One region of the Thomasclavelia spiroformis DSM 1552 genome, then DNA from elsewhere that is predicted to be linked to it. Evidence: predicted binding sites of a transcription regulator. Region 1 holds the regulator's gene; each other region holds the start of a gene.
The links. The regulator HrcA, encoded in region 1, represses chaperone genes, less so after heat shock. The targets are predictions, from matches to a motif close to TTTTAGCACTNNNNNNNNNNNAGTGCTAAAA.
Positions count from the first base shown of each region.

Region 2: NQ543_RS05115 (Hsp20/alpha crystallin family protein) is a predicted target of HrcA. The motif match lies at 8,867-8,897, and genes of this name have one in related genera.
Region 3: htpG (molecular chaperone HtpG) is a predicted target of HrcA. The motif match lies at 7,751-7,781, and genes of this name have one in related genera.

Region 1 covers NZ_CP102275.1:1,551,738-1,562,699, forward strand. Annotated here, with positions in the region: gene dnaK (molecular chaperone DnaK) at 1-1,348, opposite strand, end outside; gene grpE (nucleotide exchange factor GrpE) at 1,365-1,913, opposite strand; gene hrcA (heat-inducible transcriptional repressor HrcA) at 1,916-2,956, opposite strand; gene hemW (radical SAM family heme chaperone HemW) at 3,096-4,187, opposite strand; gene NQ543_RS07330 (L-serine ammonia-lyase, iron-sulfur-dependent, subunit alpha) at 4,177-5,391, opposite strand; gene holA (DNA polymerase III subunit delta) at 5,400-6,350, opposite strand; gene NQ543_RS07340 (DNA internalization-related competence protein ComEC/Rec2) at 6,394-8,391, opposite strand; gene NQ543_RS07345 (ComEA family DNA-binding protein) at 8,382-8,591, opposite strand; gene NQ543_RS07350 (group II intron maturase-specific domain-containing protein) at 8,659-9,201, opposite strand; gene NQ543_RS07355 (IS3 family transposase) at 9,258-10,217, opposite strand; gene NQ543_RS07360 (transposase) at 10,142-10,483, opposite strand; gene ltrA (group II intron reverse transcriptase/maturase) at 10,491-10,962, opposite strand, start outside.
Region 2 covers NZ_CP102275.1:1,103,152-1,114,113, forward strand. Annotated here, with positions in the region: gene NQ543_RS05090 (glycoside hydrolase domain-containing protein) at 337-6,228, shown strand; gene NQ543_RS05095 (transposase family protein) at 6,721-7,014, shown strand; gene NQ543_RS05100 (cupin domain-containing protein) at 6,963-7,190, shown strand; gene NQ543_RS05105 (IS3 family transposase) at 7,187-8,146, opposite strand; gene NQ543_RS05110 (transposase) at 8,071-8,412, opposite strand; gene NQ543_RS05115 (Hsp20/alpha crystallin family protein) at 9,020-9,460, shown strand; gene NQ543_RS05120 (transposase) at 10,013-10,354, shown strand; gene NQ543_RS05125 (IS3 family transposase) at 10,378-10,962, shown strand, end outside.
Region 3 covers NZ_CP102275.1:1,414,288-1,425,249, reverse strand. Annotated here, with positions in the region: gene NQ543_RS06640 (Cof-type HAD-IIB family hydrolase) at 1-704, shown strand, start outside; gene NQ543_RS06635 (hypothetical protein) at 717-878, shown strand; gene NQ543_RS06630 (IS256 family transposase) at 931-2,127, shown strand; gene NQ543_RS06625 (hypothetical protein) at 2,258-2,491, shown strand; gene NQ543_RS06620 (LamG-like jellyroll fold domain-containing protein) at 2,919-6,269, shown strand; gene NQ543_RS06615 (sialate O-acetylesterase) at 6,759-7,589, shown strand; gene htpG (molecular chaperone HtpG) at 7,847-9,736, shown strand; gene NQ543_RS06605 (nitroreductase family protein) at 9,790-10,326, shown strand; gene NQ543_RS06600 (PD-(D/E)XK nuclease family transposase) at 10,508-10,930, shown strand.

The DNA of each region.
Region 1 (10,962 bases):
CGTCAATGCTGAAAGTTACTTCAATTTGTGGCACACCGCGTGGTGCTGGTTCAATACCATCTAATTTAAATAAACCTAATTGTTTATTATCTTTAGCCATTGATCTTTCACCTTGTAATACATTGATATCTACAGCAGGTTGATTATCAGCAGCAGTTGAGAATATTTGTGATTTAGTAGTTGGAATTGTAGTATTTCTTTCAATTAATACTGTCATAACTCCACCCATTGTTTCAATACCTAATGATAATGGTGTAACATCTAATAATAATACGTCTTTAACATCACCAGCAATAACTCCACCTTGAATTGCAGCACCCATTGATACTACTTCATCAGGGTTAACAGATTTATTTGGTTCTTTACCTAATAATCTTTTAACTGATTCTTGAACGGCAGGAATACGAGTAGATCCACCAACTAATAATACTTGATGAATTTCAGTTGGATCCATACCAGCATCTTTTAATGCTTGACGTACAGGAACTTCAGTTCTTTCAACTAAATCACGAGTTAATTCATCGAATTTAGCTCTTGTTAAAGTTAATTCCAAATGTAATGGTCCACTAGCTCCAGCTGAAATGAATGGTAATGAAATTTGTGTTTGCATAGTTCCTGATAAATCTTTTTTAGCTTTTTCAGCAGCTTCTTTAATACGTTGCATTGCCATTTTATCAGCAGATAAATCAATACCTTGTTCTTTTTTGAATTCATCAATAACCCAATTCATAATTTTTTGGTCGAAGTCATCTCCACCAAGTTGGTTATCACCAGCTGTAGCTAATACTTCAAATGTACCATCAGCTAAATCTAGGATAGATACGTCAAATGTACCTCCTCCTAAGTCATATACTAGTACTTTTTGTTCTTGATCTAATTTATCAAGTCCAAATGCTAAAGCAGCAGCAGTTGGTTCGTTAATAATACGTTCAACTTCTAATCCTGCAATCTTACCAGCATCTTTAGTTGCTTGACGTTGTGCATCGTTGAAATAAGCAGGAACAGTAATAACCGCTTTAGTAACTGTTTCACCTAAATATGCTTCAGCAGTTGCTTTTAAGTTTTGTAAAATCATCGCAGAAATTTCTTGAGGTGTATAATCTTTACCATTAACATGTTCTTTATGGCTAGTACCCATATGACGTTTTACTGACATAACAGTATCTGGATTAGTAACTGCTTGACGTTTTGCAGCTTCACCAACAATAATTTCACCATTTTTAAATGATACTACTGAAGGAGTAGTTCTATTTCCTTCTGGATTGGCGATTACTTTAACTTCACCATTTTCCATAACACTAACACATGAATTTGTTGTACCTAAGTCAATACCAATAATTTTACTCATAATAAATTCCTCCTATTTATTCACTTACTTTTACTAAAGATGCACGAATAACGCGATCTTTTAATTTATATCCTTTTTGTAACTCTTCAACAACCATATTTGGTTTAAAGTTATCATCTTTTACTGTCATTACGGCTTGGTGGAAGTTTGGATCAAACTCTTCACCTTCTGTTTTAATTACCTCAACCCCTTGAGATTTTAAAACTTGCATTAACTGATTATAAATCATTTCATATCCCTTTAAGAAATTTTTAATTTCATCACTTGGATTTTCTACAGCTAACGATCTTTCAAAATTGTCAACTACCGGCAACAATTCTTCAATGAAAGATTGCATCATAAATTTCATTGCATTTGCATGTTCGTTTTGTAATCTTTTCTTAAGATTCTCCATATCTGCAAACACTTTATAATAATCAGTCTTCCATGTATTTACTTCTTCTTCTAAAGCTACTAATTGTTCCTCGATAGTAGCTTCCTTTTCTTCTTTATTTTCAACTGTTTCTTCTACAGTTTCATTTTCAGATTCTTCATTTACTACTTCTTTATCAGCCATTACATTCACCTCTATTCATCTTTTTTATCATCTGATTCATCAAAGAAAGCCTGTTCAATATTCTTTGAAATATAATCCACTAAAGAAACTACTTTTTCATAAGGCATTCTCGTTGGCCCTATTACTGAAATAGATCCCTTGGTTGTCGCTCCGGTTTTAAACGAAGCAGATATTACTGAAACATCATCAATTTCATTAATTGGTGAATCAGTTCCAATTCTTACCGTTACCCCTTCTTCATCAGATAGAGGTTGTAAGGCATTCCATACTTGAGAGTTTTCAAATGCACTAACAATTCTTCTCAATTTATTTACATCATTATATTCTGGTTGATATAACATATTCTCTTTTCCAGAAAAATAAACATTACTTGATGCAAATTTCACAAACGCTTCTAGAAAAGCATTAAATAACTCTTCATGTTCTTTAATCTTTGCCGATAAAATAGGTTTAACATCACGTTCAAGTCTAAATGCCACTTGTTCAATTGGTGTTCCAATCAACAAATCATTCATCACATTAACACAGCTAATTAAATCATCAATATTATGATGTCGACTTAAATCAAAGACTTTATTTTCAACGTATCCTTGATTAGTTATAATAATTGCTGTAACTCGATCATCATCTAAAGGAACTACACTAATTCTTTGTAACGTATCTTTACTTGAATCCGGTCCTAACACAACTGATGTTAAATGTGTTAATTCGCTCAACATTTGACAGCTTTTATGAATTATTTCATCTAACGTGCGATGACGATCACTAAATATTTGTGCGACTTGATTCTTCAACCCATCATCTAAATCTCGCTTTTCAAGATTATCAACATAGAAGCGATATCCTTCTACTGAAGGAACTCTTCCAGAAGAAATATGGGTTTTTTCTAAATATCCATAATCCTCAAGAAAACTCATCTCATTACGGATGGTTGCACTAGAATATGGCAATTGATATTTTGTCATCAAAGCTTTAGAACCAACTGGTTCTGCCGTTTCAATAAACTCATCAACGATACATTTGAAAATCAGTAATTGCCGCGCTGTTAGCATTTTTCTCACCATCCTTAGCACTCTTTCTTCCTTTGTGCTAAATACATTATACATCAATTTTTAGCACTGTCAACAACTTTGTGCTAAAAATTATAAAAAAAAGAAAAGAAAAAATATCACTCTAATTTAGAATGATATTTTACATAAAATCCAATAAAATCATATTTAATAATTTAATTGATTCTTTATTACAACGCAAATACCCATCTTCAATTACTAATGTTTTAAGTTTTAAATGTTTATCAAGCGCTACTTGATAAACATCATATATATCCTTATTATAACGTTCCTTAAATTCTTTTAAATCCAATCCCTTAACTAATCTTAACGACATCATTAAATGATTAAACATTATTTCTTCTTTAGAACATTCTATTTTACTAGTAGTATCACGATAATTTAAATATGCATTTAAATTGCGACTATGTTCAATAATACAATTATCAATTTTACTACTTGCTCCTAAACCAATTCCATAATAATTATCATATTGCCAATATGTTAAATTATGCAATGACTCAAAACCTTTTTTTGAATAATTACTAATTTCATATTTCATAAATCCTAGACTCTCTAATTTTTCATCAATTATTTGATTAATCAACGCTTCGCTATCTTCATCAAGTGATTGGTAATTTTGGTTTTTTAATACAGTATGATCTTCTAAAATCAACGAATAATATGAAACATGTTGTATATTTAATGATTCAATAATATTTAAATCATTTTTAATATCTTGAAGTGTTTGATCAGGTAAACCATACATTAAATCAATTGAAATATTATCAAATTCAAGCTGCTGACCATAGCGAATAATGCGTTTAACCATGTCACTAGTATGTTTACGATTGATCTTTTTTAATATGTTATCATTAAATGTCTCGACTCCAATACTTAACCTTGTTACACCACCTTTTTTTAAAATATCCAACTTATAATAATCTAATGTTTCAGGATTAGTTTCAATCGTTACTTCACAATCATTATTTATATATGGTCTAATCATATCCATTAATGATTTTAACTGCTCATCATTTAAACTAGTTGGTGTTCCGCCACCGATATATATTGTTTTTAATGGTATATTAAGATTTAAATCATTTAATTCTCTTTTCAATACTTCTAAATAGTCATCAACTAATTCCTTATTATAAAAAACTTTACAAAAATCACAATATGCACAAATATGTAAACAAAAAGGAATATGAATATATAAAGAACTAGTTTTCATCTTCAAAACCAAATTCTTTAGCCAAACCACCTAAAGATGTTTCTTTATAAGCGCTATTTAAATCTTTACCTGTTTGTTTCATTACACGAACAACTGCATCAAAAGAAACTTTATTTTTTCTTAAATATCCTAATTGTTTTGCATACATTGCAGCATCCATTGCTCTTAAAGCCCCAAAACCATTTCTTTCAATACAAGGAATTTGAACATAGCCACCTACCGGATCACAAGTTAAACCCAAATTATGTTCTAATCCCATTTCAGCGGCATATTGAATTAAATTATTATTTAGCTCCAAAATCCAGCCATAACCAGCTGCTGCCATCGAACAAGCACTTCCAATTTCTGCTTGACAACCCCCATCAGCTCCAGAAATAGTAGCATTTGCTTTTATTACATTACCAAAAACACCAGCTACTGCTAAAGCCTTAATAATTTCTTTTTTAGAAATATTTAATTGTTTATAACAATAATACATTACTGCCGGTAAAACGCCACTTGCACCACAAGTTGGGGCCGTAACAATACGGTGACCACTCGCATTTTCTTCACTAACAGCATAAGCGTAGCTACTTACTAAAAGACGATCACGATCACCGCTTCGATGGGTATTGATTGCTTGTTGATAAATTGATTTAGCGACTCTTTTTAATTTTAATTTACCAGGTATCACACCAGTAGCAAATAATCCAGCTTCAACACTTGCAAACATTGCATCGACTATTTCATATAAATAAGCTTTAAAGTCATCGCCTTCAAATTCTAAAACATAGTCATATAAATTAATTCCTTTTTTATCACAATACTCTAATATCTCATTTAAATTTTTATGAGGATAAACTTGCTTAGGGGGCTGTAAATTATCATCATCATAAAGTAAAGCTCCACCCCCAATTGAATATACTGTAATACTATCAAGTAACTTATCATCATGGTACATTTTAAAAATCATCCCATTTGGATGTTTTGGTAATTCTTCACTGACAAAATGAATCTCAACATTTTCTTTACCTAAAACTTCTTCGATAATTTTATCTGTCAAATGACCTTTTCCAGTTAATGCTAATGAGCCATGTAAATATACTTCATAATGATTTGCATCTTGATAAGTTTCTTTGATTTTAAAAGCCGCTTTTTGTGGTCCCATCGTATGTGATGAAGAAGGTCCAACTCCAATTTTATATAATTCTCTTAGTGATTCCATAAATCCTCCTATATTTTTATCAAAAATAATTCTAAACCTATTTTTTTATCTATTTTACCTGTTTTAATCGCTTCATCTAACTTAGCTAAATCATTTAAACGCTTCAATAATTCATCTAAATCAAAATCTTTACCTTCTTGTCTAATATACTTCAAACGATAAGGATTAATTGCTAGAATTTTACCAATCTCTTTATCATTATACCCTTTACGATCTAATAATTTCACTTGATACATAAGTCGTAATTGTCCTGCAATTAAAACAATTAATTTCACTGGTTCTTCATTTAAAACCATTAAATCTTTATAAATAGAAAAAATCTTTTGACGATCTTTTTGAAGAATCGCGCTAGTTAAAGAAAAAACATTTTCATCTAAAGGTTTACTTACAAGTTTGTCAACGCCTTCAATTGTAATATGCTTATCATACAAACATAACTTTTCTACTTCTAAAACAACCGTACTTAAACTATCACCTACTCGACTCAATAAAAGTTCTAAGGCATCTTCATCAATAGTTGCCTGCCGTCTTTTTATTGCCTGACGAACATTATCAGATAATTTATAGTGATTAATTTTTTCATATTCAAAAAACTTTGCTTCTTTACGTAATCTTTTAACAAGCTTTTTACGTTCATCAAAATCATTTCCTTCATGATATAAAACAAAAATCACATCATCATTATTATTATCCAAACACTTTTCAAAAAAACTTAATGCCATGTCATCTTTTTTTATTTTCTTAGTAGTTAAAAAATCAGCTTTTTTTAACACTACCATCTTTTTATCCGTAAAAAAAGGCGGCGTAATTAAATCCTCATATACCGCCTCTATACTATCTTCATCACCACGATAAATAGAGAAATTCATATTTTCTTCATTGCAGGCAAAGTCTTTTTTTAATGATTCTAATTTTTGATTCATTAAAAAACTTTCTTCACCATAAATAACAATTATCATTTCCATCACTCCATCATCATTATAACCTACTTTTTGCCTAAAGTCATGAATAAATATAATTGTCATTACCGTAATATACAATTTTTACCATTCCCATTAAATCACTGCGATATATTTTAACTCCATAATCTTTTAAACGTAAAAGTACATCTTCATTGGGGTGATTATAACGATTATTCTTTCCACAACTAATTAAAGCTACTTTAGGTCTTACAACATCTAAAAATTCACTGCACGTACCTGTACTACTACCATGATGAGAAACTTTTAAAACATCGGCTTTTAACTCTGGATATTTTTTTATCAATTCTTTTTCAACCTCACTTGAAGCATCACCCATAAACAAATAGACTAAATTATTGATTTTAGCTTTAATAACTAAAGAATCATCATTTTTATTATCATGACTAATTCCATCATCAAGCATTTCAATTTGAACATCACCAATCTTCATTTGTGATTGATATGTTGTAATTGTATTATCAATTTTTATTTGCTTAGATAATGAATCATAACTGCCATTATGATCAAAGTCATCATGACTAATAAATACATAATCCAATTTATAAATCCCCTGTGAATTTAAATATGGTACAAGTGTCGTACTAGCTAGATCTCTAGTTTGTAAACCACCTGTATCAATTAAAATATTTCCTTTATTAAATGGCTGTTGAATCAAAAAACAATCACCTTGACCAACATCAATCATTACTACTTTTCCTTCAATATTATAAAATGGTTTTAAATAAAACATTAATAATAAACTAAATAACATTAATACTTCTCTAGTAACTTTAAGTTTAACATTTAATTTTAAAATTATTTTAAAATAAATAAAATAATAACTTAGTATAAAAAATAAAGTAGGTTTTAAAAAATTAAGATAAATCGAAAAATCATTACAAAAAACAACAATATTATTCAAAAAATAAATAATAATAGCTACTATCCCATTAAACATATTTCCAAAAATAACATATAACCAAATTGATTGATATAAAACAGTAATTAATGGTACTAAAATGATTCCAAGTAATAAAGATAAAATATTGATGCGATATTGAACCATTAAAATAATTGGCAAACTACCAAAATATACTAATAAATTAAAATATTTATTTTTATTAATTAATAAAATAACAAAATAAATAAAATAAGAAAAAATAAATGATAAACTATAAATAACATAGGGATTAATTACTAACATCAATACTGTAACTATTGCTAAACAATCCAGCTTATTTAAATAATTTTTAAACAATACACTTAATACCATAATCAAATAAGCACGAACAAATGAAATATTAAACGGAATAATATAAACGTATATACCAATCAAAACAATTCCAAGATAATTACAAAATTTAATTGGCATAATAAATCTTAATACTTTTTTAATCATATCCATCAACATATGAATATGTAAACCTGATAAAGCAAATAAATGAATAATTGATAAATTAGTTAACTGTTCATATTCATCTTGAGCAAGATCATCTCTAATTCCTAAAACAAACATTGAAGCATAATTATCAACATTACTTTTACCAGAAATACGTTCTTGTAGTTTTTGAAATAAAGTTTGTTTTGATTCATAATTTAATAGACGTTTAATCGAAGCATTATTAGTAATTCCTTGACTATATAAATAATTTTTATAATTAAAAGCATGATCATTTGTTGGTTCAGTAATATCAAAATAAACTACTTCCATCTCTAAATAATCACCTATTTCATATCCGACAAATTCACCATATACTTTAACTTTCGTCTCTTTTGTTTTTAAAACAATACTATTTTCATCAAGATTAATTATTTCACCTTTAATAACTGGTTCATCAATTGGTTTTGGCCAATTGATTAAACAAGAAAAAATTATTGTAAAAATTAAAATTGTGATAAAATTATGCAATTTTAAACGATATATAACAAATATCCCATAAACAAATAAAAACAGCCAAAAAATTGGGTGTACCAGCAAACTAACAATAACCAACAAACAGCTAATTCCATAATAAATCAAACGATATTTTATAAACATAATAAACTCCGTATCCTTAAATATGTTTTATCACCAATACCAGAAATATTTTTAATATCTTCAATCATATTAAAGCGCTGTTTTTGACGATACTCAATTATTTTATCGGCAGTTTTGTCACCAATTCCTTTAATAGTCATTAATTGTTCTTTAGAAGCATTATTTAAAGAAATTAAATTTTCACCCTCAGGTAATTGAATAGGGGCTAAGAATTAAAATCTTTCGCCCCTTTCACAACACCGTGCGTAGGGTTCCCTACACGGCGTTTCATAAGTTTATAGAGTTGTAATAATCTAGTGCACTTATAAATCCGTATATTTTTAATACTTCATTTGTAAGTGTCCTTTTTAGTATGAAGCTATTGGCGATGTGCCAGTAGCTTTTTCTTGTGTTTGCCCATTCCCATGCCTTACTTTTATTAATACCTAGTTTTTGTAAATTTCTATACCTTGTTCTTACTAACTTCCATCTTTTCCAATATATCATTCGTATTCTTCTTCTCATCCATGAGTCTATTTCCCTTAGATGTTTACTCATATTCGCTATCCTATAGTAATTCACCCAACCTGTAATGTATTCTTTTAACTCTTTAGCTAATTCCTTACTTGATATTGGTCGGTTCCTTTTGGTGATTTCCTTTATTCTCTTTTTCATCTTTTCTTTAGATTTCTTGTGAACAGTGATTCGTACATTACCACTCTTCTCTATATAAAATCCAAAGCCCAAGAATTTTATATCAGTAATATAGGCTACCTTTGTCTTCTCTTGGTTCACTTTTACAAATAATTTCTCTTCTAAATATCTTGTCACTGTTTCTTTGTGGTACTATGTCAAGATTTCGGACCACATAAATGTAAGAAATTTAATTAATTGATACTAATTAAATAATCATGCTCATATTCATTAGGTGATTTATAATCACAATGTGAATGTACTCTTATTGTATTATAAAATCCTTCTATGTATTCAAATACCAGCTTATATGCATGATTATAATTTATAATCTTAAATCTGTTCAGCCATTCCCTTTTTATCAATGCATGATATGATTCTATACACGCATTATCCCACGGTGTTCCTTTTTGTGAATAGCTTCTTTTCATCTGCTTAGTTAATCTTTTGTATTTCTTCGATGTATAGTGCACTCCGCGATCTGCATGGATTACTATTGGTTTTGCGCTTTTTCTTCTTTTTTTAGCTGTTTCCAGACATTTTAATACTTCATCTACTTCTAATGTTTTGCTTAATGTCCATGCTATTATTTTTCTTGAATAGAGATCCATTATACTGGTTAAATATACAAATCCTTCATCTGCTGTCCAGATATATGTTATATCAGTACACCATGCCTGATTTGGTGCTTTTGGATTAAAATCTCGGTTTAGAATATTTTTTAGTTTATTTGAAAAATCACAGTCTTTTGTTGTTATTGTATATGGTTTGATATAATGAGCTTTAATATTGTTTTCCCTCATTATGTTTCCTACATATTTTTCACTTATTTTTTCTCCCTCTTTTTTTAGTATTTCAGTTATTTTAGGAGCTCCATATATTTCTTTTGAATCCTTATAGATTTTCTTGATTCTTTCTGTGATTCTAGCTTTTCTGATTTTTTGTTTACATGGTTTTCTTTTCAAATATTCATAATATCCTGATTTACTCAGTTGTAATTTTTTTAGCATACCGGTAACTGAAGTCTGTTTATCTTTTTTAGATTTTTCTTTTATCCTTTTATAAAGATCCTGCTTAGTTAATTGCCCAGTATGCCAATAGCCTTTTTTAGGACTTCTAAAGCATCCTGTGTATCTTTCAGTTCTTTTTTTAATCTGGCAATTTCTTTAGCTTCGTCACTTGAATAATTACCGCTTCCTCTTGAATTAATTACGCCGTCATTACTACTGGCATCTTTAAGCCATTTATGAACAGTGCTATCAGCAATACCAAACTGTTTAGCTATAGCTACTTTAGATTCATCAGGATGTTCTAAAACATATTGAACAACTCCCTGTTTAAATTCATCTGTAAATGTTGGTTTAGTCATCATCATATACCCCTTTTCTATTTTTGATTTAAGCTTATGACATTGTATCATATACTAGCTAGTTCTTCCATTTAACTGGTACAGTTTTTATTCTAGCATCATTGACTCTCATTGCACTTCTTTTACTTTTGAATAGTATGACACAGTCATCTGCGTACCTTACAAATCGATTTCCTCTTCTTTCCATTTCTTTATCAAATTCATTAAGATATATATTTGATAATAATGGGCTGAGTGGCCCACCTTGGGGTACTCCTTTTGTAGTTTCTTCAAACTTATGTTTTACTATGACTCCTGCATTGAGATATTTATGTATGAGTGATATAACTCTTCCGTCTTTAATAGTTTGTGACAATATCTGTATAAGTCTTGAATGGTTGACTGTATCAAAGTACTTCTCTAAATCTAGGTCTACTGTATATCGATATCCTTCATTGGCGTATTCGACTACTTTTCTTACTGCTTGATGGGCATTTCTTCTTGGTCGGAACCCATAACTATTGTCACTGAATTGGGGTTCAAATATTGGT
Region 2 (10,962 bases), 450 kb from region 1:
CATAACATAATATTAAAAGAATTTGATAAAAAATATAAAAAGTATATTAAAAAATATAAATCTTTTTTTCTTTTTTAAATTATAATGTAAGCGGTTAATCATGTATACTGCTTTAATATGTTATTGAGAGTATACATGAACTTATTTTTATAAAGAAGGTGATATTAATCAGAAAGAAAATTATTATATACTTTGATTTTAGACAATATTAAAAAGGAGAAGCTTAATAGCTTAACAAATCAGTATTTGTACTTGAAAAAAGTTTATTATTTAAGGCGGAAATATAAAGAATAATGGGAGTACAATTCATTTATTAATGTAAGAAGGGAAAATAAAATGATAAAAAAATTTTTTAAGGTTTTAGTGAGTAGTATGATGGCCTTTATGTATGTTATGCCATCAGTAGCAACTACAACATTTGCAAAAGAAGACTATCTAGTAGTAGATGACAATGTAACATCCACTACTCTTCAAAATTATTTTATTTATAGTGAAAGCGAAGATGATGCGGGATTAACTGGTTGGTCCAATTCAGATGCTAAAATCGGTGAAGGCGAATTAAAAACACAGCACTGGGTTTGGAATGAGAATAATACCGAAGCAAGTAAACATAGTTATCAGTTTACTTTCGTAGGTACAGGTGTTGAATTAATTGGAATAACTCCGACTGGTTCATCAAAAAATATTTACAAACTTGATGAAGGGGAATCAGAGGAAGTTACACTTGAAACTACAGGGGTAGCAAAAGAACAAGTTTTATATTCCGTTAAAAATTTAGCGTATGGAACTCATACTATAACTGTATTATTACCAAATGATGGAAGTCAAAAAGGTTTACAAGTTAGTTATGCTAAAGTGTATGGTTCTAGAGCAGAAATAGAAGAAACAACTACAATTTCTCATAAAAAAACTTCAGGAACTAGCAATAAATTTACTTTCTCAGATGGACATTGGTTAGGTGATAGTGATGAGCATACTTGGTCAACAATTCCTCCAAAAGATAATCCAAAAGAAGTTTATTATACTGTAGATTTTGTTGGACATGCTATTGATATCTATGCTGGAAAAAACAAACCAATGGGTTATGTTGCATATTATGTAGATGATATTTTTTATGGAGAATATAGTTTATATAATAAGGAGAATATTAACTCTACGTTGATAAAAAAAATCGATGGATTAAGTGAAGGTAAACATACTTTAAAAGCTGTTGCTACAGGTAAGAAAGAAGATGCTGCAACAAACACAGGAATAGACTGTGCTAAGGTAGTTGTATATCATGCTCCATATGCTGTAAATGGTATTGAGATTGCAGATAAAAATATCACCTTAATTGAGGGTGCAACACATCAAATTACTTATTCAGTTACACCAGATTACGCTGACTTAAAAGATGTACGTTATGAAACAGCTGATTCAAATATTGCTTCAGTTAATGCAAAGGGCGAAATTATTGCCGAAGGAGTAGGAGACACTATAATTACTGTAATTTCTGATGCATATAGCATTAAAGAAGAAATAAATGTTACGGTTGAGCAAGGGACTTTAAGTTTACATGGTAGTATTGTAGATATTGATACTCAATATACTCAAGAAACTTATGATAAAGTTAATGAGCTAGGATTAACATCAAAAAAATTATTTGGGTGGAAAAATGATAGATTATTATCAGAAATTGCATTAATTACAAAAGGATGTTCGTTGAAAAATGTGAAAGTTACTGCAACGGATTTAGTAAGTGGAGATAATACTATTAGTAAAGATAATATTACTACTACGTTTATTAAATCGACGAAAGCTTATAATGGACCATTTTTAGGATATGGTAGCACAACACGTCCTGTACCTGAAGATAATGGGAAAAATAGAGGAGAAAGTTCTGATATTTTATATCAAACATCCCCAATTAATGTTGGATTCAATAAAGTTCAACCAGTTTGGGTTGAACTTTATATTCCAAAAAACGCTGTAGCTGGTAAATATACAACAACTTTAACAGTGGAAGCTGATGGCTTAGATAACCCATTAACATTTACTTATATAGTTGATATTAAAGATGTAACTTTAAAAGATGCTGACGAATATAGGGATTCATTTGATATTGAATTATGGCAATATCCTTATGCGTCTGCTGAGTATTATGGTGTAGTTCCTTTCAGTGATGAACATTTAGAAATCATGAAATCTGGAATGGAACTATATAAAAGTATTGGTGGTCATGCAATCACAACCACAATTGTAGAAGAAGCATGGGGTGGACAAACTTATAGTAAAAATGATGTTCATTACCCATCAATGGTTAAATGGACTAAAAATACAGATGGTTCATTTAATTATGATTATACAGATTTTGATAAATGGGTTGAATTTAATAAATCATTGGGAATTGGAGATAAAATCGTACTTTATAGTATTGCGCCGTGGCATAATTCATTTGCTTACTGGGAAGGAAATAAATTGACTTACGAATCATACACAGTTGGAAGTGATCGTTATAAAAAAGTTTGGGGAGATTTCCTAAAAGATTTGATTGATCATCTAATGGAAAAAGGTTGGTTTTATGATTCATATATTGGAATTGATGAAAGAGGATTTGATGGAAGAGCATTTGATTTAATTGATTCAGTTGTAAATATTAATGATGTTCCTTTAAAAACTGCTGGAGCAATGGATCATTTCACAACTAAAAAAGATTTAGCTCTAAGAGTTACTGATTTAAATGTTGGGGACACTGCAGCGGCAGCAAATCCAGAAGCGTTTAGTGAATTAGTAAAAGAACGTGAAGCTTTAGGATATAAAACTACGTTATATTCTTGTACTGAACATCAACCAGGAAATTTCTCTTTAAGTGCACCAGTAGAAAGTTATTGGTCACTAATTAATGCTGGTCAAGAAACTGGAGGATTCTTACGTTGGGCATATGATGCATGGGTTGAAGATCCATTAAATGACGCAACTCATAACGCATTTGAGCCTGGCGATTGTTTCTTAATCTATCCAGATGTAAAAGGTACTGAAAACCCTGTTTCAAAAAGTTCTGTTCGTTTAGAAAGAATGGGGGAAGGGGTTCGTGATGTTAACAAAATTAAACAAATATTAGCTGAAATTCCTAGGCTACAAACTGATGTTGACGTAATGTATTCTAAAGTTACCCAAATTGCCAGAACGGTTAATAATAGATACATGACAGAAGCAGAAATCGAAAAATTAGCTGAAGAAATGAATACCTTCAAATCTGATTTAAATGACTTAACTGATAAATATATCAAATTAAAAGAAAATGGTACTAATGACGTTGAAAGTGTTGAGATTAATGAAAATAATGTAGAAGTTACATTAAACGGTACAAAACAATTAACTGCAAAAGTATTACCTGAAAATGTATTAAATTCAAACGTTTACTGGGAAAGTTCGAATGAAAAAATTGTCTCAGTAGACAAAAATGGAGTTGTTACAGGAAATAAATTAGGCTCTGCAACAATTAAAGCAGTATCATCACAAGATAAAACCAAGTTTGATACAATAAAAGTGACTGTTACTACAGTTAAAATAGATGAAGAATCTCAAGAATACTATTATCCATTTGAGGGAAATGCTGATGATTCTTGGGGTGATAGAAATGGTACAGTAAATGAAGCACAATTTAAAGATGGAAAGTCCGGAAATGCATTATATATTGACAATGAAAAACAGAATGTTACTTTTGAAGAAGATAATAAATTTAATCAAGATTCTTCATGGTCAGTAAGTTACTGGGTGAATTGTACTGCAGAATTAAATAAACGTGTTTCCGTATTAATGGATCGAGGTTTAGATTTCTCATTCGACTTAAAAATGTCTCCAACACGTGATGCGGGATTCCATGTTGGTAAAAAAGATGGAGATGTTTTAACATTTGCATATCCATTTAAAGAAAATAATTGGTACCACATTGTCTGGACTCAAAGTAAGCAAGACGGTTTATCAATGTATGTAAATGGTAAATTTTTTGCGAATAATAACTGGACAAAAACTGGAAAAACATTAGCTCCTATTGATGTTATTGGTGGAACAGGATTTACTGGATATATTGATGAATTAAAAGTTTATAATCGAGTATTAAGTCAAGCTGAAGTTACTTCTGATATGTTATTAAAAGGTTTAAATGTTAGTGAAAAAAATGTTAATATGTTCTTAAATGAAACTTATCAAATTGAAACTAATTTAATTAGTGATAATGTTGATAAAACAATTACATATAAATCATTAAACCCTCTAGTTGCTACTGTAAATGATGAAGGAACTGTAACAGCAGTAGCAAAAGGTAAAGCAATCATTGTTGTTGAAAATAAAGCTGGTGGATTTAGAGAAGAAGTTGAAATTAATGTTGAAAAGAAAATTAATATTAAAAACGTGTTGAAAACATATGAACTTCCAGAAAAATACTTAAGTGATGTTGAAAAGGCACCAGGTACTGATCGTCAATATTTAGGTCAACCAGATATGGTTAGAACTAAATCTGGTCGCTTAATTACGGCTTATCCTAAAGGACATGGAAAAGGACCTATCATCATGAAAATTAGTGATGATAATGGAGAAACATGGACTGAAAAAGAAAACACTCCAAAATCATGGGTTGGATCTCAAGAAACACCTACTATGTATGTCTTAAATCTCGAAGATGGAACTGAACGTATTATGTTGATTACTGCTTGTCCTGGATGGGGGACTGACAACGATGGCAATACTTATGGATGGAATACTAGTTATTCTGATGATAATGGAGAAACATGGACAGAATACAAACATTTCTATGAGAAGATTCGTGGAAATGATGATAATGATGCAATCGTTGCGATGGCAAGTTTAGTGCAACTTAAAGATAAAGATGGAAATTATATCCAAAAATGGATGGGTATTTATCATAACTATGCTTATGAAAACTTCAAAACATACTTAACATTTGATGAAAATGGTAATGAGGTATGGAGTGAACCAGAGACTTTTTTACAAGATTATCGGTCAATTGAAAAAGAATATCAAATGTGTGAAATTGGAATGTTTAGATCTCCTGACGGTGAACGTATCGTTGGTCTTGCTAGAAGCCAATCACATAAAAATCCAACAACATTAATTTATTCAGATGATGAAGGTGAAACATGGTCTAAGCCAATAGATTTACCAGGTTCTTTAGCTGGAGAACGTCATAAAGCTACTTACGATCCAATTAGTGGGAGATTGTTAATTACTTTCCGAGAAATTCAATATGATTTAAACGACAATGGTAAATTTGATGGCGGTAATGACTGGCACTGTGGTGAATGGGTTGCGTGGGTTGGAACTTATGAAGATTTAATGAACCAAGAAGATGGTGATTATGTTATCCAATTAGAAGAAGATTGGGCTCAAAATACATATTCTGGTGATACAGGATATACTGGTGTAGTTGTCCTAGAAGACGGTACATTTATCATGGATTCTTATGGTCACTGGAATCGTGAATTCTCTGAAAATTGGGGATGGGGTAAAGTAACAACTGACTTATGTTATATCAAACAAGCAAAATTTAAAATTGGTCATTTAGAAAATGCCTATGGATTAGTAAATCGAGATTCATTAAACGAATACATTGAGAAAGTGAAAAAAGAATTATTACCAGAAGATTCTTATACTGAAAAATCATATGCAGAATTCATAGAAGCATATAATCATGCTTTAGATGTACAGGATGATGATTTCTCACAACAAGTTCAAGTTGATAAAACTTTAGATGTATTAAAAAAAGGTTTTGAATCATTGGTAAAGAAACCAGTAGTAGATTTTAATAAATTTTATAAACTATTAAAAGAAGCAAACGCACTAAATAAAGATGATTATACAAAAGAATCATTTGATGTATTACGTGCTGCTATAAGCGTAGCAGAAAAAATTGATGAAAATGCTACACAAGAACAAGTTGATTCAGCTACTAAATTACTACTAGACGCTATGGATGGTTTAGTTAAAGTGAATAAACTTCCTTGGACTCCACTTGAACCAAGTAAACCACTTGAACCAAGTAAACCACTTGAACCAAGTAAACCAATAAAACCTGCAGAACCTATTGAAGATGAAAAGGAAGATAATGCTAATCCAATAACAGGTAATACAAACAATGTTGCGTTATATAGTACATTTGCAGTGATATCATTAATTGCTCTTGGTGCTATAATCATTAAACAAAGAATAACGAATAATCAAAATTATTAATTACTATTTTATCTTAAAATGAATATTGAGCTATCATAATTTTGGGTTACCCAAATTTTTAAGGGGAACCGTCAGAAATTTGGGGGCAAATTGGAGGGGCCTTAAAATGAAATAAAAAAGTTAAGACTCCCAAAGTCAAAAATATGAAAGAAGGAACAGTAATCTCAACAGGAGAAAATTGTTCCTTTCTTTTGGTTATACTTCATATGTTTTATATTTTAATTGGGATTTTAAATAATCCAGTGGTTGAGCTATAACGATTTGTGTGGTCAAGCTATGACACAAGAGTAGTTGAACTTTCACAAATCAGTGGTTAAGCAATAAACTGAATGTGGTTTAAGGTATTCAAAAAGATGGAAACAACCATCTTTAAGAGGGGTTTATAAATAATCCTGTGGTAGATATAAAAGTTAAAATAAGATTGGTTCTTTCCAATATTGGTTAAATATAATAAAAAATAATGTACAATGTTGGTAAAGGTGATAGATAAATATGCAGGAATTTATTAATATGCTGAGTCCTGATTTAGAATTTGTTTCAATGCATTCAAATGATGATTGTATTATTTTTCAAGTACAGTCTAAAATAAAAGATCCTATATGTCCTTACTGTGGGACACCATCACAAAAATGTCATTTAAAATATAAAAAATCCTTTAACAATCTACCTGTGCATGGTAAAAATGTTGTAATTGAAATTATTAATCGAAAAATATTTTGTAACAATTTGGTACTATGTCAAGAAAAAGTACCAGATTACACAAACATGAAACAAGTGACGATATAAATTATGTTGTTTCTGGTACAGGGAAAGCCATTTGTGACGGAAAAGAAGAATTGTTAAATGCGGGTACTTGTCATATCTGCAAGAAAGGTTCCAAACACAGCATTATCAATACTGGAAATGAAGATTTGGTACTATGTCAAGATTTTGGACTACATAAATGTAAGAAATTTAATTAATTGATACTAATTAAATAATCATGCTCATATTCATTAGGTGATTTATAATCACAATGTGAATGTACTCTTATTGTATTATAAAATCCTTCTATGTATTCAAATACCAGCTTATATGCATGATTATAATTTATAATCTTAAATCTGTTCAGCCATTCCCTTTTTATCAATGCATGATATGATTCTATACACGCATTATCCCACGGTGTTCCTTTTTGTGAATAGCTTCTTTTCATCTGCTTAGTTAATCTTTTGTATTTCTTCGATGTATAGTGCACTCCGCGATCTGCATGGATTACTATTGGTTTTGCGCTTTTTCTTCTTTTTTTAGCTGTTTCCAGACATTTTAATACTTCATCTACTTCTAATGTTTTGCTTAATGTCCATGCTATTATTTTTCTTGAATAGAGATCCATTATACTGGTTAAATATACAAATCCTTCATCTGCTGTCCAGATATATGTTATATCAGTACACCATGCCTGATTTGGTGCTTTTGGATTAAAATCTCGGTTTAGAATATTTTTTAGTTTATTTGAAAAATCACAGTCTTTTGTTGTTATTGTATATGGTTTGATATAATGAGCTTTAATATTGTTTTCCCTCATTATGTTTCCTACATATTTTTCACTTATTTTTTCTCCCTCTTTTTTTAGTATTTCAGTTATTTTAGGAGCTCCATATATTTCTTTTGAATCCTTATAGATTTTCTTGATTCTTTCTGTGATTCTAGCTTTTCTGATTTTTTGTTTACATGGTTTTCTTTTCAAATATTCATAATATCCTGATTTACTCAGTTGTAATTTTTTTAGCATACCGGTAACTGAAGTCTGTTTATCTTTTTTAGATTTTTCTTTTATCCTTTTATAAAGATCCTGCTTAGTTAATTGCCCAGTATGCCAATAGCCTTTTTTAGGACTTCTAAAGCATCCTGTGTATCTTTCAGTTCTTTTTTTAATCTGGCAATTTCTTTAGCTTCGTCACTTGAATAATTACCGCTTCCTCTTGAATTAATTACGCCGTCATTACTACTGGCATCTTTAAGCCATTTATGAACAGTGCTATCAGCAATACCAAACTGTTTAGCTATAGCTACTTTAGATTCATCAGGATGTTCTAAAACATATTGAACAACTCCCTGTTTAAATTCATCTGTAAATGTTGGTTTAGTCATCATCATATACCCCTTTTCTATTTTTGATTTAAGCTTATGACATTGTATCATATACTAGCTAGTTCTTCCATTTAACTGGTACAGTTTTTATTCTAGCATCAATTTAATCTTGTTGACGGTCGTTGTGGAACGATAAATCTCAAAGTTTACAATTATATCCAATGTTACATAAAGCGGTTATTAGTTAATATGATTTACCGCTTTTTCTATATCTAGAAAGAGATGTTTATAAACTTATACAAATACAAAGGAAAGCGAATCAAGTAAGCGTATCATAGGACACGCTCATTTTGATGTGACTATGGAAGTGTATAATCACTTGGGCGACAGGGCAAGGATTGAAAACGAGATAGCAAAGCTGGATAGTATGACGGTAAACTTCTGACACCGGAAAAGAAAAAATTGGTGTCAAATTGGTGTCAAACCTAAGAAAAATGACAATTTCAAGAGTGGAAAATGCTTGCAAACCATTGATTTTACTGGGTTTGCAAAAAAATATAAAAATTATTAGCACTTACCTCTTGACAGTGCTAAAAAATAAGGCTATAATATAGTTAGAAATTAGGAAAGAGAAAAAACCTAGTTTCTCATATAACATTGCATCTTCAACAATGCTAATATGATCTAAGTGTCAAACAACAGAAAGGGGTAATGACTTATGATGATGCCTAGTATTTTTGGAGAAAATTTATTTGATGATTGGATGGATTCTTTTGAAGAAGAATTTTTTGGAAGAAAAAATCCACTATATGGTAAACATGCAAAGAATATGATGAAAACAGATGTGCGTGAAACAGATGGCACATACGAAGTAGATATTGATTTACCTGGTTTTAAAAAAGAAGATATTTCAGTTTCATTTGAAAATGGATATTTAACTGTATCTACAAATAAAACTCTTGATCGAGATGATAAAGATAAAGACGGTAAATATATTCGCCAAGAAAGATATGCAGGAAGCATGTCAAGAAGCTTTTTTATCGGAAAGAATATTCCTAAAGAAGATATCAAAGCTAAATATGAAGATGGTGTATTGAGATTATCAGTACCTAAAAAAGATATCAAGGTTATTGAAAACAATACAATTAGTATTGAATAATAGATTAGAGATTGCTTAGGCAATCTCTTTTTTAGTGTGCCACGCATGACATAAGACTAGGTGGTGAAAGTCCACTGTGGGGGTTTCGTACTACCAACCACTAGCCGAAGACAAGGTATCCATCGTAAGGTGTGAACGGGAGGAAGTTGGAGGCAAAGTCCTGACCCAAGGAATACGAACTATTTTAGGCAGAAGCTTATCGGATGAGATTGCTAAACAAATCGAAGTCCAATAGTACGACGGAATAAGCAGTGTAAAGATAGTGGGTACATAGGATGAAAGTGTTATGTCTTACCGTGGGAGGTCCTAGGAACATGATGAAAATGTAATCATGGTGGAAACGTTTGTCCTAGGAAGTCAGCCGAGGTCATAGTAGTGATGATGATAACTGTAATGGTTATCTAGCGAAGGACCGAACATAAGGAGGTGAACTGGAAATGAAAGATACTCAAGATAAAATAGGATACTGTCAACTATCATTAGGCTTACTCTATGAAGATAGTGATGCTAGAATAAAAACTGTACCAGTTAAATGGAAGAACTAGCTAGTATATGATACAATGTCATAAGCTTAAATCAAAAATAGAAAAGGGGTATATGATGATGACTAAACCAACATTTACAGATGAATTTAAACAGGGAGTTGTTCAATATGTTTTAGAACATCCTGATGAATCTAAAGTAGCTATAGCTAAACAGTTTGGTATTGCTGATAGCACTGTTCATAAATGGCTTAAAGATGCCAGTAGTAATGACGGCGTAATTAATTCAAGAGGAAGCGGTAATTATTCAAGTGACGAAGCTAAAGAAATAGCCAGATTAAAAAAAGAACTGAAAGATACACAGGATGCTTTAGAAGTCCTAAAAAAGGCTATTGGCATACTGGGCAATTAACTAAGCAGGATCTTTATAAAAGGATAAAAGAAAAATCTAAAAAAGATAAACAGACTTCAGTTACCGGTATGCTAAAAAAATTACAACTGAGTAAATCAGGATATTATGAATATTTGAAAAGAAAACCATGTAAACAAAAAATCAGAAAAGCTAGAATCACAGAAAGAATCAAGAAGATCTATAAGGATTCAAAAGAAATATATGGAGCTCCTAAAATAACTGAAATACTAAAAAAAGAGGGAGAAAAAATAAGTGAAAAATATGTAGGAAACATAATGAGGGAAAACAATATTAAAGCTCATTATATCAAACCATATACAATAACAACAAAAGACTGTGATTTTTCAAATAAACTAAAAAATATTCTAAACCGAGATTTTAATCCAAAAGCACCAAATCAGGCATGGTGTACTGATATAACATATATCTGGACAGCAGATGAAGGATTTGTATATTTAACCAGTATAATGGATCTCTATTCAAGAAAAATAATAGCATGGACATTAAGCAAAACATTAGAAGTAGATGAAGTATTAAAATGTCTGGAAACAGCTAAAAAAAGAAGAAAAAGCGCAAAACCAATAGTAATCCATGCAGATCGCGGAGTG
Region 3 (10,962 bases), 140 kb from region 1:
GAAGAAATAAAACCGGAATCAAGTATGAACTAGCTAAAGCAGATTTTGATGGGATTATTGCAAGTGCTGGTAGTTATATAGAAATTGATAATAAAGTTATTCATAGTGTTTATTTTAATAAATTATTAGTAGATAAGATATCTAAAGTATTTGATGAGAATAATATATATTATAATTACGAATGTACAGACGTAACTTATATGTCTAAAAAGATGGTAGAGTTGTTTATAGGGGGAGTTAATTTTGAATCTGGTAATATAGAACTTGAAAAAATGATGCAAGAAGAATTTAAGAAATTTAGTATTCAAGATTTATCATTATATAATAATCAAGATATTCATAAAATATGTTTTATTGCTACTGATCAAATTGATGTTGAACGAGCAAAAAAACAATTAGGTGATGATGTTAATATGGTAATTCATGATATCTTTGATGCAACAACAATTAATGGTGAATTAATTTCCAAAGTTGATAATAAAGCCACAGCAATTAAACAGGTGATTGATTATTTAGGAATTGATAAAAAAGATACGATAGCTTTTGGTGATAGTATGAATGATTATGAAATGATCAATTTTGTTGAATGTGGAATAGCGATGGGGAATGCTTGTAAAGAACTTAAAGAGGTTGCTTCAAGAATTTGTAGAAGTGTTGATGAAGATGGAATATATTATGAATTTATTGAATTAGGATTAATATAGAGAAGGTATAAAATGCTTAAATTATTTGGAATCGTGTTAATTTATTTAAGTGGTATTACTCTTGCAGGAATTTTGGCAGTTGGATTATTTTTAGGATTACTATTAATAAAAAAGCAGATTAGTCATATGACAGAAGAAAAATGGGATATGGAGAGTGTAAATAATTTTGTGTAAACTAATCCACCAATGGTAGAATTAAATTAACTGCCAAAGGAGGATTTTTATTATGAGTAAAAAAGATATAGTTAAATATATAATTGATGAGTATGGTGTTACATCACCTACTGACATAACTAATGCATTAAAAGACTTATTAGGTGAAACATTACAAGATATGTTGAACTCTGAATTTGATGAATATATGGGATATGACAAGTATGATCAAAAAACAGATAAAACTAATTATCGTAATGGAACTTACAAAAAAACAGTTAAAACATCTCAAGGGAATATGGATTTAAATATTCCAAGAGATAGAAACTCATCATTTGATTCAGTTATTATAGAAAAACACAATCGTGATATTAGTGATATTGATAACAAAGTTATCAACTTATATGCCCGTGGTATGTCTGCAAGAGATATCAGTGATACTATTAAAGATATTTATGGTGTAGAAGTTAGTGCAGCTATGATAAGTAAAATAACAGATAAAATTATACCTAAAGCTTTAGAATGGCAAAATAGACCATTAGATACTGTATATCCAATAGTCTTTATTGATTGTGTTCATTTTAATGTTAAAGCAGATAATATGGTTACCAAAAAAGCTGCATATGTTGTCTTAGGGGTTAATGAGAATGGATATAAGGAAATACTTGGTATTTGGATTGGCGAAAACGAAACAGCTAAATTCTGGCTATCAGTACTAACTGATTTAAAGAATAGAGGAGTTAAGGATATATTAATTATTTGTAGTGATGGTCTTCCAGGTATTAAACAGGCAATTGAATCAGCATTCCCAAATACAGTACAACAAAGATGTATAGTTCATCTAATTAGAAATTCATGTAAATACTTGAGTTATAAAGATAGAAAAGAATTCTGTAAAGATCTAAGAACAGTATATACAGCATCTACAGGTGATAAAGCATTAGAAGCACTAGATAAGTGTAAAGATAAATGGGGAGATAAATATCCGTATGCATTTAAGCCATGGGAAGATAATTGGAATGAAGTTTGTAATATGTTTAATTATGTTCCAGAACTAAGAAAAATCATGTACACAACGAATGCAATTGAAAGTCTGAATAGTGCATTTAGAAAGTTTACTAAAATAAGAACAGTATTCCCAACAGATGAAAGTTTATTTAAATCTTTGTACTTAGCTCAGGATAAAATAACAAGTAAATGGAATGTCCCATATGGTAATTGGGGAGTTATATATTCTAGTCTTCAAATCATCTTTGAAGGGAGGCTTTAACGAGAACGTTTACAATTAAATATATTATGATATGATATAAAAAAGTAACTGTATGATTACTCAATACAGTTACCCATCAAATTCTATCATTGGAAATAGACTTTACACAAATAATTTACAGGCTCGGGATATGTATTTTAGAAAGCTTTCTAATCATGATTTTTTTATCCGTGGATTAATCATTTATATAATTGCTCTTTGTTTAATTGCATGGTTGAGTTTTTATATTTTTAGTGTGTTAGATTATCAATATGCGAAAATACTTTCTAAAGTGTTTATTTTAATTGGTTTGGGATATGTTGTTTTTGAATACATCAAGCATAAAGATGAAATAATTAAAAAATTAAATCGATTACATGGATAATCGGTTATTAAGTTTGTAAAATTCAAAGTTAATAAAGAAAATCACTGTAGGGATTAGCTATGGTGATTTTTTGATTTAGTATTTAATTTTTTATTAATTAGATAGAAATCTTTTTTAGTTATTCTCTATTTTATATTTTTAAAAATTGGTCTTAATAATTTTTTGATTTGATTATTGAGGCTTAATGTGATAGTCATATTTTATTTAATAGTAACAAAGTAGTTAATTATGTAGAAATTCTACATGATTAAAACGTAATGTTTTAAGTAGATTAGCTAAAATCATAATTTTATTCGTTCATTTTTGTATAAATTCTACAAAATATATTAATTTTTTTTATTTATTCTTAACTTAATTTTAAATATAAATTAGTAGCATGCTCTTTTTTGTTTTTGATATACTGCGATTGTTCAAAGGAGGAAAGAGAATGAAAACGAACAATTATGTTATTTCACTATTAACTGCAATGATGATTGTTTCACAAAGTCCTGTAGTTATTAATGCAAATAATGTTAAAAATTATCAATATGATTCAATTGGTAATATTGTTAAACAAAACGAATCATTACAAGCAGATATTTTTAATGTTGATTTTAGTGATGGTACAAATGACCTATCACCTTTACAAAATCAATTAGGAAAAACAATTGGCAATCCAAAAATTATTGAAAGTGATGAATTACATAAAAATATTGCTAAATTTGATGGTAGCAGTGCTTATCTTTATCCTTTCAATCAAGAAAAATATCAAAAAATTAATCAAACAGTTACGATGGAATGCATGGTTAAATTTAATAGCATTCCAAGTGGTGAACATGATATTTTTTCAAACCAACAATCTGGGGGAATCGGTTTAGGATTAAATAATGGAAAATTAACTTTTTTTGCTCATGTTGGGGGAAGTTATCGTCAACCGGTTTCTACAGTTAAAGTAGGTCAGTGGTATCATATAGTTGGTGTTATTGATGGTAAAGAGGTTAAATTATATGTAAATGGGCAATTACAAAGTACAGTAACTGCCCCAAGTGCAGGAATAAAATATCCAACATCATCAGGGGCTTGGAACATGGTTTTAGGTGCTGATAGTGATTCAAGTAACGGAGCTCAATCTTATATTAATGCAGATTTAAGTTTTGCAAGAATTTACAGTAGTGCCTTAAGTGATGATGGTATTGCTTATTTAAGTGATAAAGCATTTGCTGGAGCAGATATCGAAGAATTAAAGCCACAAGATATAAATTTAGGTTTAATTGGTAGTGAAGGAATTAGTGAAAATGGACAATGGAACTTAAATATTCATGCTAATGAAGTAAAAGTAGGAAGTATTGATAAAATTGAATATGATTTAGTATATGATAGTGATGCACTTAATTATGAAGGTGTGCAACATAAAATGTCTGGTGTAACGATTTTGGAAGAAGAAAAAGGACGTTTACACATTGTTTCATCTGCTACACTTTCAACAAATGATTTTAATATTTATGCAACAACACGTCTTGGTAAATTAAATTTTACAACAGAAGATGTAACAGATACAAAAACAGTAACTATCAAAACTGAAAATTTTAAAGCTTATGCTCAAGGTAAAGATGTTACCGAAAGTATGACTAATTATCCACAAGCTTCAAAAGACCTTAAAATTTATAGTCAAGAAAAATTTTATTTAAATGGAGATGGGGTTATTGGTGCTGGAGATATTGCTCTTGCAAGTGATGATTTAAAATATGATATTGCTAGTCAAGCTAATATTTATCCATATAAACATGTGGTAATTTTAACTATTGATGGAGCAGGAACTGTTTGGGATCCTGAATATATGTACTATACAACAAGTAATAGCATACTTCCAACTAAACAAAATAGTCCGGAAGTTTTAGCTAAACGCAAAAATGTTTATGCAATGGATCTTTTGAATAAAGAATTTGCAACAAGTTATAGTGCTCAAGCAGTTACGCCATCTATTTCAGCACAAAATTATTCATCAATTTTACATGGAGTACCATGGAAAGATGTTCCTTCTGAATATCAAGTAACTAATGATATTGCAGGTCAAAAATATTATGCTGATTTTAATAAAGAGATAGCTAAATATCCTTCTATTTTTAAAGCAGTAAATAGTGCTTTTCCATCACGTCAAAATGCAGCATTTGCTGAATGGACACAAATTTTAAATGGAATCATTGAACCAGATGCTCAAGTTATATCAAAAGGGTCAGCATCTAAAGAAAGTTTTTATGATGTAGCTAATTATATTAAAACGGATGATTTTAAAAATACAGCTGTTGTTTATATGCAAAGTGACTGGATGGATCATGTTGGACACAGTACAGGATATTATAATGATACATATTGGGCTGAACTAGAACAATATGATGACTATTATAAAGCAGTAGTTGATGCTTTAAAAGAAACTGGAGAATATGATGAAACATTAATTATCACAAATGCTGATCATGGTGGAAATGCGTATAACCATGGTTCTAGTGATCCTTCAAATATGGATATTTTTATTGGTATTGGTGGTCAAACAGTTGATTCTGGTAAAAAACTGACTGGTGGTAATAATGCTGATATTTCACCTATTGCTTTAGATGCACTAAGAATTAATAAACCAACTTCAATGACTGGAGAAGTATTTGATCAAAGTGCATTTTTATCACAGGATGAAATGAGTAAGAAAAATCGTGATATTGAAAATATCAAAATGGAAGTAGCTGGAAAGAGTGCTACATTAACATTAGAGAATCCAAAAAGTGAAACACGTGTAATCGATGCAGTAATTGATTTGAATGGTCAAAATATTACATCAATTAATCCTAATGGTGGAACAATTTTACGTCAAAGTATTGAGGATGACCAATTAAAACTTACAATCAGTTATACAGGACAACCAACAACTTTAGCAACAATTAATTTTGAAAAAGAGTCAAGTACACCAGCAAAATTATCTGAAATTATGTTAGGTGATGAAAGTGGAAATGAAATCTATCCTGATATTGAAAATAATGTAATTGCTTCACTAACAAATAAACAACATTTACAAATTGCTGTTGAATTAGCTAATCAGGTAACAGAAGAACAACTAGATAAAGTAGTACCAGTAGTTGTTGCTGAATTTAAAGCAGCATTACAAGAAGCAAAAGAAATTTTAGAAAACAAAAATGCTTTACAAAGTGATATTGATGCTTCATTTGAACGTCTTGCAAGTGTAATGCAAAAACTTGAATTTTTTAAAGGAAATAAAGATATATTAAAAGCATTTATTAAACAAGTAAGTAGTTTAGAAGAAAATAAATATAGTCAAATATCATGGTTAGAATTTACTAAAGCACTTAATGAAGCTAATACTCTAATAAATAATGAAAATGCTTTACAATATGAGGTAGATGAAGCATATACTAATTTAGTAACGGCCTTTTTAAACTTAAGATTAATTCCTAATAAAGATATGTTACAAAATTTAATTAATCAAGCTAATAACTATATTCAAACAAATTATACAGCTGCTTCATGGAATGTATTTAAAAATGAGTTAGAAAACGCTAAAATAGCTTTAAACAATCATGATGTTAATCAACAAGAAATTGATAATGCAGTAACTGCTTTAACTAATGCTATAGCAAATTTACAAATAATCGATACAAAAGGTAATAAAATAAACAACACTGATATTATATCAAGTGTAAAAACAGGTGATAATAATGCAATAACAATATTTGTAACATTAAGTTTGTTAAGTACAGCTGGATACATTTTCTTAAAGAAAAAAAGAAAATAACTTTATAAAATAGACAAATGGTATTAAAAAAGCTAGCAATTAAATTTCAAATTGTTAGCTTTTTCATATGTGCTAGACATGATATGCATTTAATAGGTGTAGATCTGATTGAATTACTGTTAAATATAATGAACTACAAGTGATATTATGGATGAAAGAAATAATGGCTAGATTTTACGAATCTATGAATAGAAGTTAAAAAAGTAAATCAAGAAATTATAAAATTATTGTTACATTTTGTATTATAAATTTAAAATACGATTAGTATGTACATTTATGATAAAAGTATGAAACTTTTATTCAATAACATGGCTATGCTTTTTATTTTTAACGTTAAAATTATTATATTTAAATAAAACAAAGTACATAGATTTTAAAGAATGATGACAAGTAAAATAATAGGAATATTTTGAATAAAGTGGATTAACACAGAGTGTTTTAGTACAATATAAAAGATTTATATAATTTAAAATAGGAGGAAAATATTTAATGAAGTCAGTTTTACTTATAGGACAATCAAATATGGCAGGACGTGGATTTTTACATGAAGTTACACCTATTTATAATGAAAATATTTTTATGTTAAGAAATGGAAGATGGCAGATGATGGTAGAGCCGATACATTTTGATAGATCGGTTGCTGGAATAGGACCGGCAGCATCATTTGCTCAAGCATGGTGTAATGCAAACAAAAGTGAACAAATTGGATTAATTCCTTGTGCGGAAGGAGGTAGTTCTATTGACGAGTGGAATACTGATGGTATTTTATTCCGTCATGCAATTAGCGAAGCTAAATTTGCTATGGAAAACAGTGAATTGATTGCAATCTTATGGCATCAGGGTGAAAGTGATAGTCATAGTAAAAGATATAAAGATTATTATCAAAAACTCAATGTTATAGTTAATTCATTTAGAAAGGAGCTGAAAGCTCCAGAAATTCCATTTATTATTGGCGGTTTAGGTGATTATTTAGGAAAAACAGGATTTGGAAAAAGCTGTATAGAATATGAATTAGTAAATCAGGAATTGCTTAAATATGCAAAGAATAATAAGAATTGTTATTTTGTAACTGGAGAAAAGTTATATGTAAATCCAGATGGTATTCATATTAATGCTGAGTCACAAAGAAGATTTGGAATAAGATATTTCGAGGCTTATCAAAGGAAATCGAATATATATTATCCATTAGAAGATGAAGTTGAAACAGTAGCAGTATGTTGTAAAAAAGAACATAGTATTGCAGAAAAAAGATATATAGCTTTAGAACAATTTACCTTAGGAAAAATAACTTTGGATGAAGTGATGAAATTTTTAAAATAAAAATGTCAATTTTGTAATTAAATATATTATTTAGATAAATCATACGAAGAGATTAATATATGATAAAACGAATATTTTTATTCTCTAATATGTTTGAAAAAGTTATATTTATAAGATAATCCAGAATTAGATATAAAATTTACTTAAATAAAAAATAAAAATAATAGCACTCAGGTGTTGACAGTGCTAAGGGGTTGTATTAGAATAGTGTTAGCACAAAAAGATAATGAGTGCTAATATAGAATGGAGATGTAAATATGGCTGAAAAAAAACAATTTAAAGCAGAATCAAAAAGATTATTAGATTTAATGATTAATTCTATTTATACACATAAAGAAATTTTCTTGCGTGAATTGATTTCAAATGCAAGTGATGCAAGTGACAAATTATATTATAAAGCATTAACTGAAAACATTTCATCTATCAATCGTGATGATTTAGTTATTGAAATTGGCTATGATAAAGATAATCGTATTTTAACTATTAAAGATCATGGTATTGGAATGGATAAAGATGAATTGGAAACACATTTAGGAACAATTGCTAATAGTGGTTCATTTGAATTTAAAAATGAAAATGATCATGACGACATTGATATTATTGGTCAATTTGGAGTTGGTTTTTATGCTGCTTTCATGGTAGCTAAAAAAGTTGAAGTAATTTCTAAAAAATATGGTAGTGATCAAGGATATACGTGGGTATCTGAAGTTAGTGATGGTTATGAAATTTTTGAAACTAATGTTAGTGATCATGGAACAACAATTAAGTTATATTTAAAAGATAATACTGAAGATGAAAATTATGATGAATATTTAAATCAATATCATCTACGTGATTTAGTTAAAAAGTATTCTGATTATGTTCATTATCCAATTAAAATGGATATGACCGTTTCTAAGAAAAAAGAAGATAGTGATGAATATGAAGATGTTGTTGAAAATCAAACATTGAATTCAATGGTGCCATTATGGAAAAGAAATAAAAAAGATATTACAGATGAAGAATATAATGAATTTTATAAAGATAAATTTAATGATTTCAATGATCCATTAAAAGTAATTCATAGTCGTGTTGAAGGAAGCGTTTCATACGATTCATTATTATTTATCCCATCTAAACCACCAATGAATTATTATTCAAATGAATATGAAAAAGGATTACAATTATATTCACGTGGTGTCTTTATTATGGATAAAGCAAGTGATTTAGTTCCAGAACATTTTAGATTTGTTAAAGGATTGGTTGATTCTGAAGATTTATCATTAAATATTTCAAGAGAAATGTTGCAACATGATCGTCAATTAAAAGTTATTGCTGATAAGATTGAAAAGAAAATTCAATCAGAATTAGAAACAATGCTTAAAAAAGATCGTGAAAAATATGAAGAGTTTTTTAATAGTTTTGGATTACAATTGAAATTTGGAATTTATAATAGTTATGGAATGTTAAAAGAAAAACTTCAAGATTTATTATTGTATTATTCAAGCAAAGAAGAAAAACTTATTACTTTAGCTGAATATCTTGAAAAAATGCCTGAAGAACAAAAAGAAATCTATTTTGCAAGTGGTGAAACTAGAGAAAAAATTGCTACATTACCACAAGTAGAATTAGTTAAAGATAAAGGATATGATGTATTATATTTAACTGATAATGTTGATGAATTCTGCTTCCAAATGATGCGTGATTATAAAGAAAAACCATTCAAGAGTGTGGCACAAGGTGATTTAGATATTGAAAGTGAAGAAGAAAAGAAAGAATTAGAAAAAACTAATGAAGAAAATAAAGATTTGTTGACAGCAATCAAAGATGCTTTAGGTGATAAAGTTGTTGATGTTAAAGTATCTTCACGTTTAAAATCACATCCAGTATGCTTAGTTTCAAGTGAAGGATTATCATTTGAAATGGAAAAAGTATTAAATCAAATGCCTGAAGGTAATGATATTAAAGCAGGTAGAATTTTAGAAATCAATCCTAATCACGATATCTTTAATGCAATGAAAAAAGTATATGAAAATAATAAAGATAAAATTGGAGATTATGCTAGTATCTTATATGATCAAGCATTATTGATTGAAGGATTCTCAATTGAAAATCCAGTAGAATTCTCTAATAAAATCTGTGATTTAATGATTGAATTAAATAAATAAGGGCTTTTATTAGCCCTTTTATGCTATAATGTTTTTATGAAAGAAGGGATAAGATGGAATTAGATACAGTAATAAAAAAACGTAGAAGTATTAGAAAATATAGAAATCAAACAGTAGATAAGAAATTAATTAAACAAATAATTGAAGCCGGAATTGAAGCTCCATCATGGAAAAATAGTCAAACTGCACGTTATCATATAGTTAATTCTAAAGAAGCTTTAGATGCTTTTAAAAATAATTGTTTACCACTATTTAATCAAGAAAATTGTAAAGATGCACCGGTATTGATTGTAACAACATTTATAAAAAATCGTTCAGGTTTTGAACGAGATGGAACTGCTAGTAATGAATTAGCTAACGGTTGGGGATGTTATGATCTTGGTTTACATAATCAAAATATGATTTTAAAAGCGACTGAATTAGGTTTAAGTACTTTAATTATGGGAATTCGTGATGAAAATAAAATTAGAGAAATGTTAAATATTCCTGTAGAAGAAACAATAGTATCAGTAATTGCTTTGGGGTATAAAGATATTGAAGTTGATCGTCCAAAACGAAAAAGTGTTGATGATATTTGTAAGTTTTATTAAGATAGGTATTTTTTCGTTGTTAAAAAATGATTATCTATGTTACATAAAAATAAATAACTATTATATAGCTGTTGAATAATATTAGCAGCTTTTTTATTTTAGTAAGTAATTTTAAATTAATTGTTAAAATAAAAAAAGAAAAATGATCACTAAAAAAGTATATGATAATGAGGTGATCAAATTGATTAAACGAATAGATAAAATCTATGATTTTAAAAATGATTTCATGTTCAAACACTCTCTTGGCAATGACCAAGATCCTGGTTCCTTTTATTTGCTTAAACTCTTTATTGAAGGTATTTTAAATATTAACTGTAAATCAATTATGATCTTAAATCCTGATCTTGTCGTTGAAAATATTGAAGATAAAGATATGCTTTTAGATATTAGAGTACAAACAAATACTGGTGATTATGTTAATATCGAAATGCAGTATTCTGCATTTTCTAAAAATCAGTATCAAAGATTTCAGATATATGGAGCATCATTATTGTCAAGACAGGAAAAAGAAGGAGATGACTATCAAAAAAATATCAATCATGTATATCAGATAATCTTTATCGATGATATCGATAAAGCAAACTTAAAACTGATGCTAGAATAAAAACTGTACCAGTTAAATGGAAGAACTAGCTA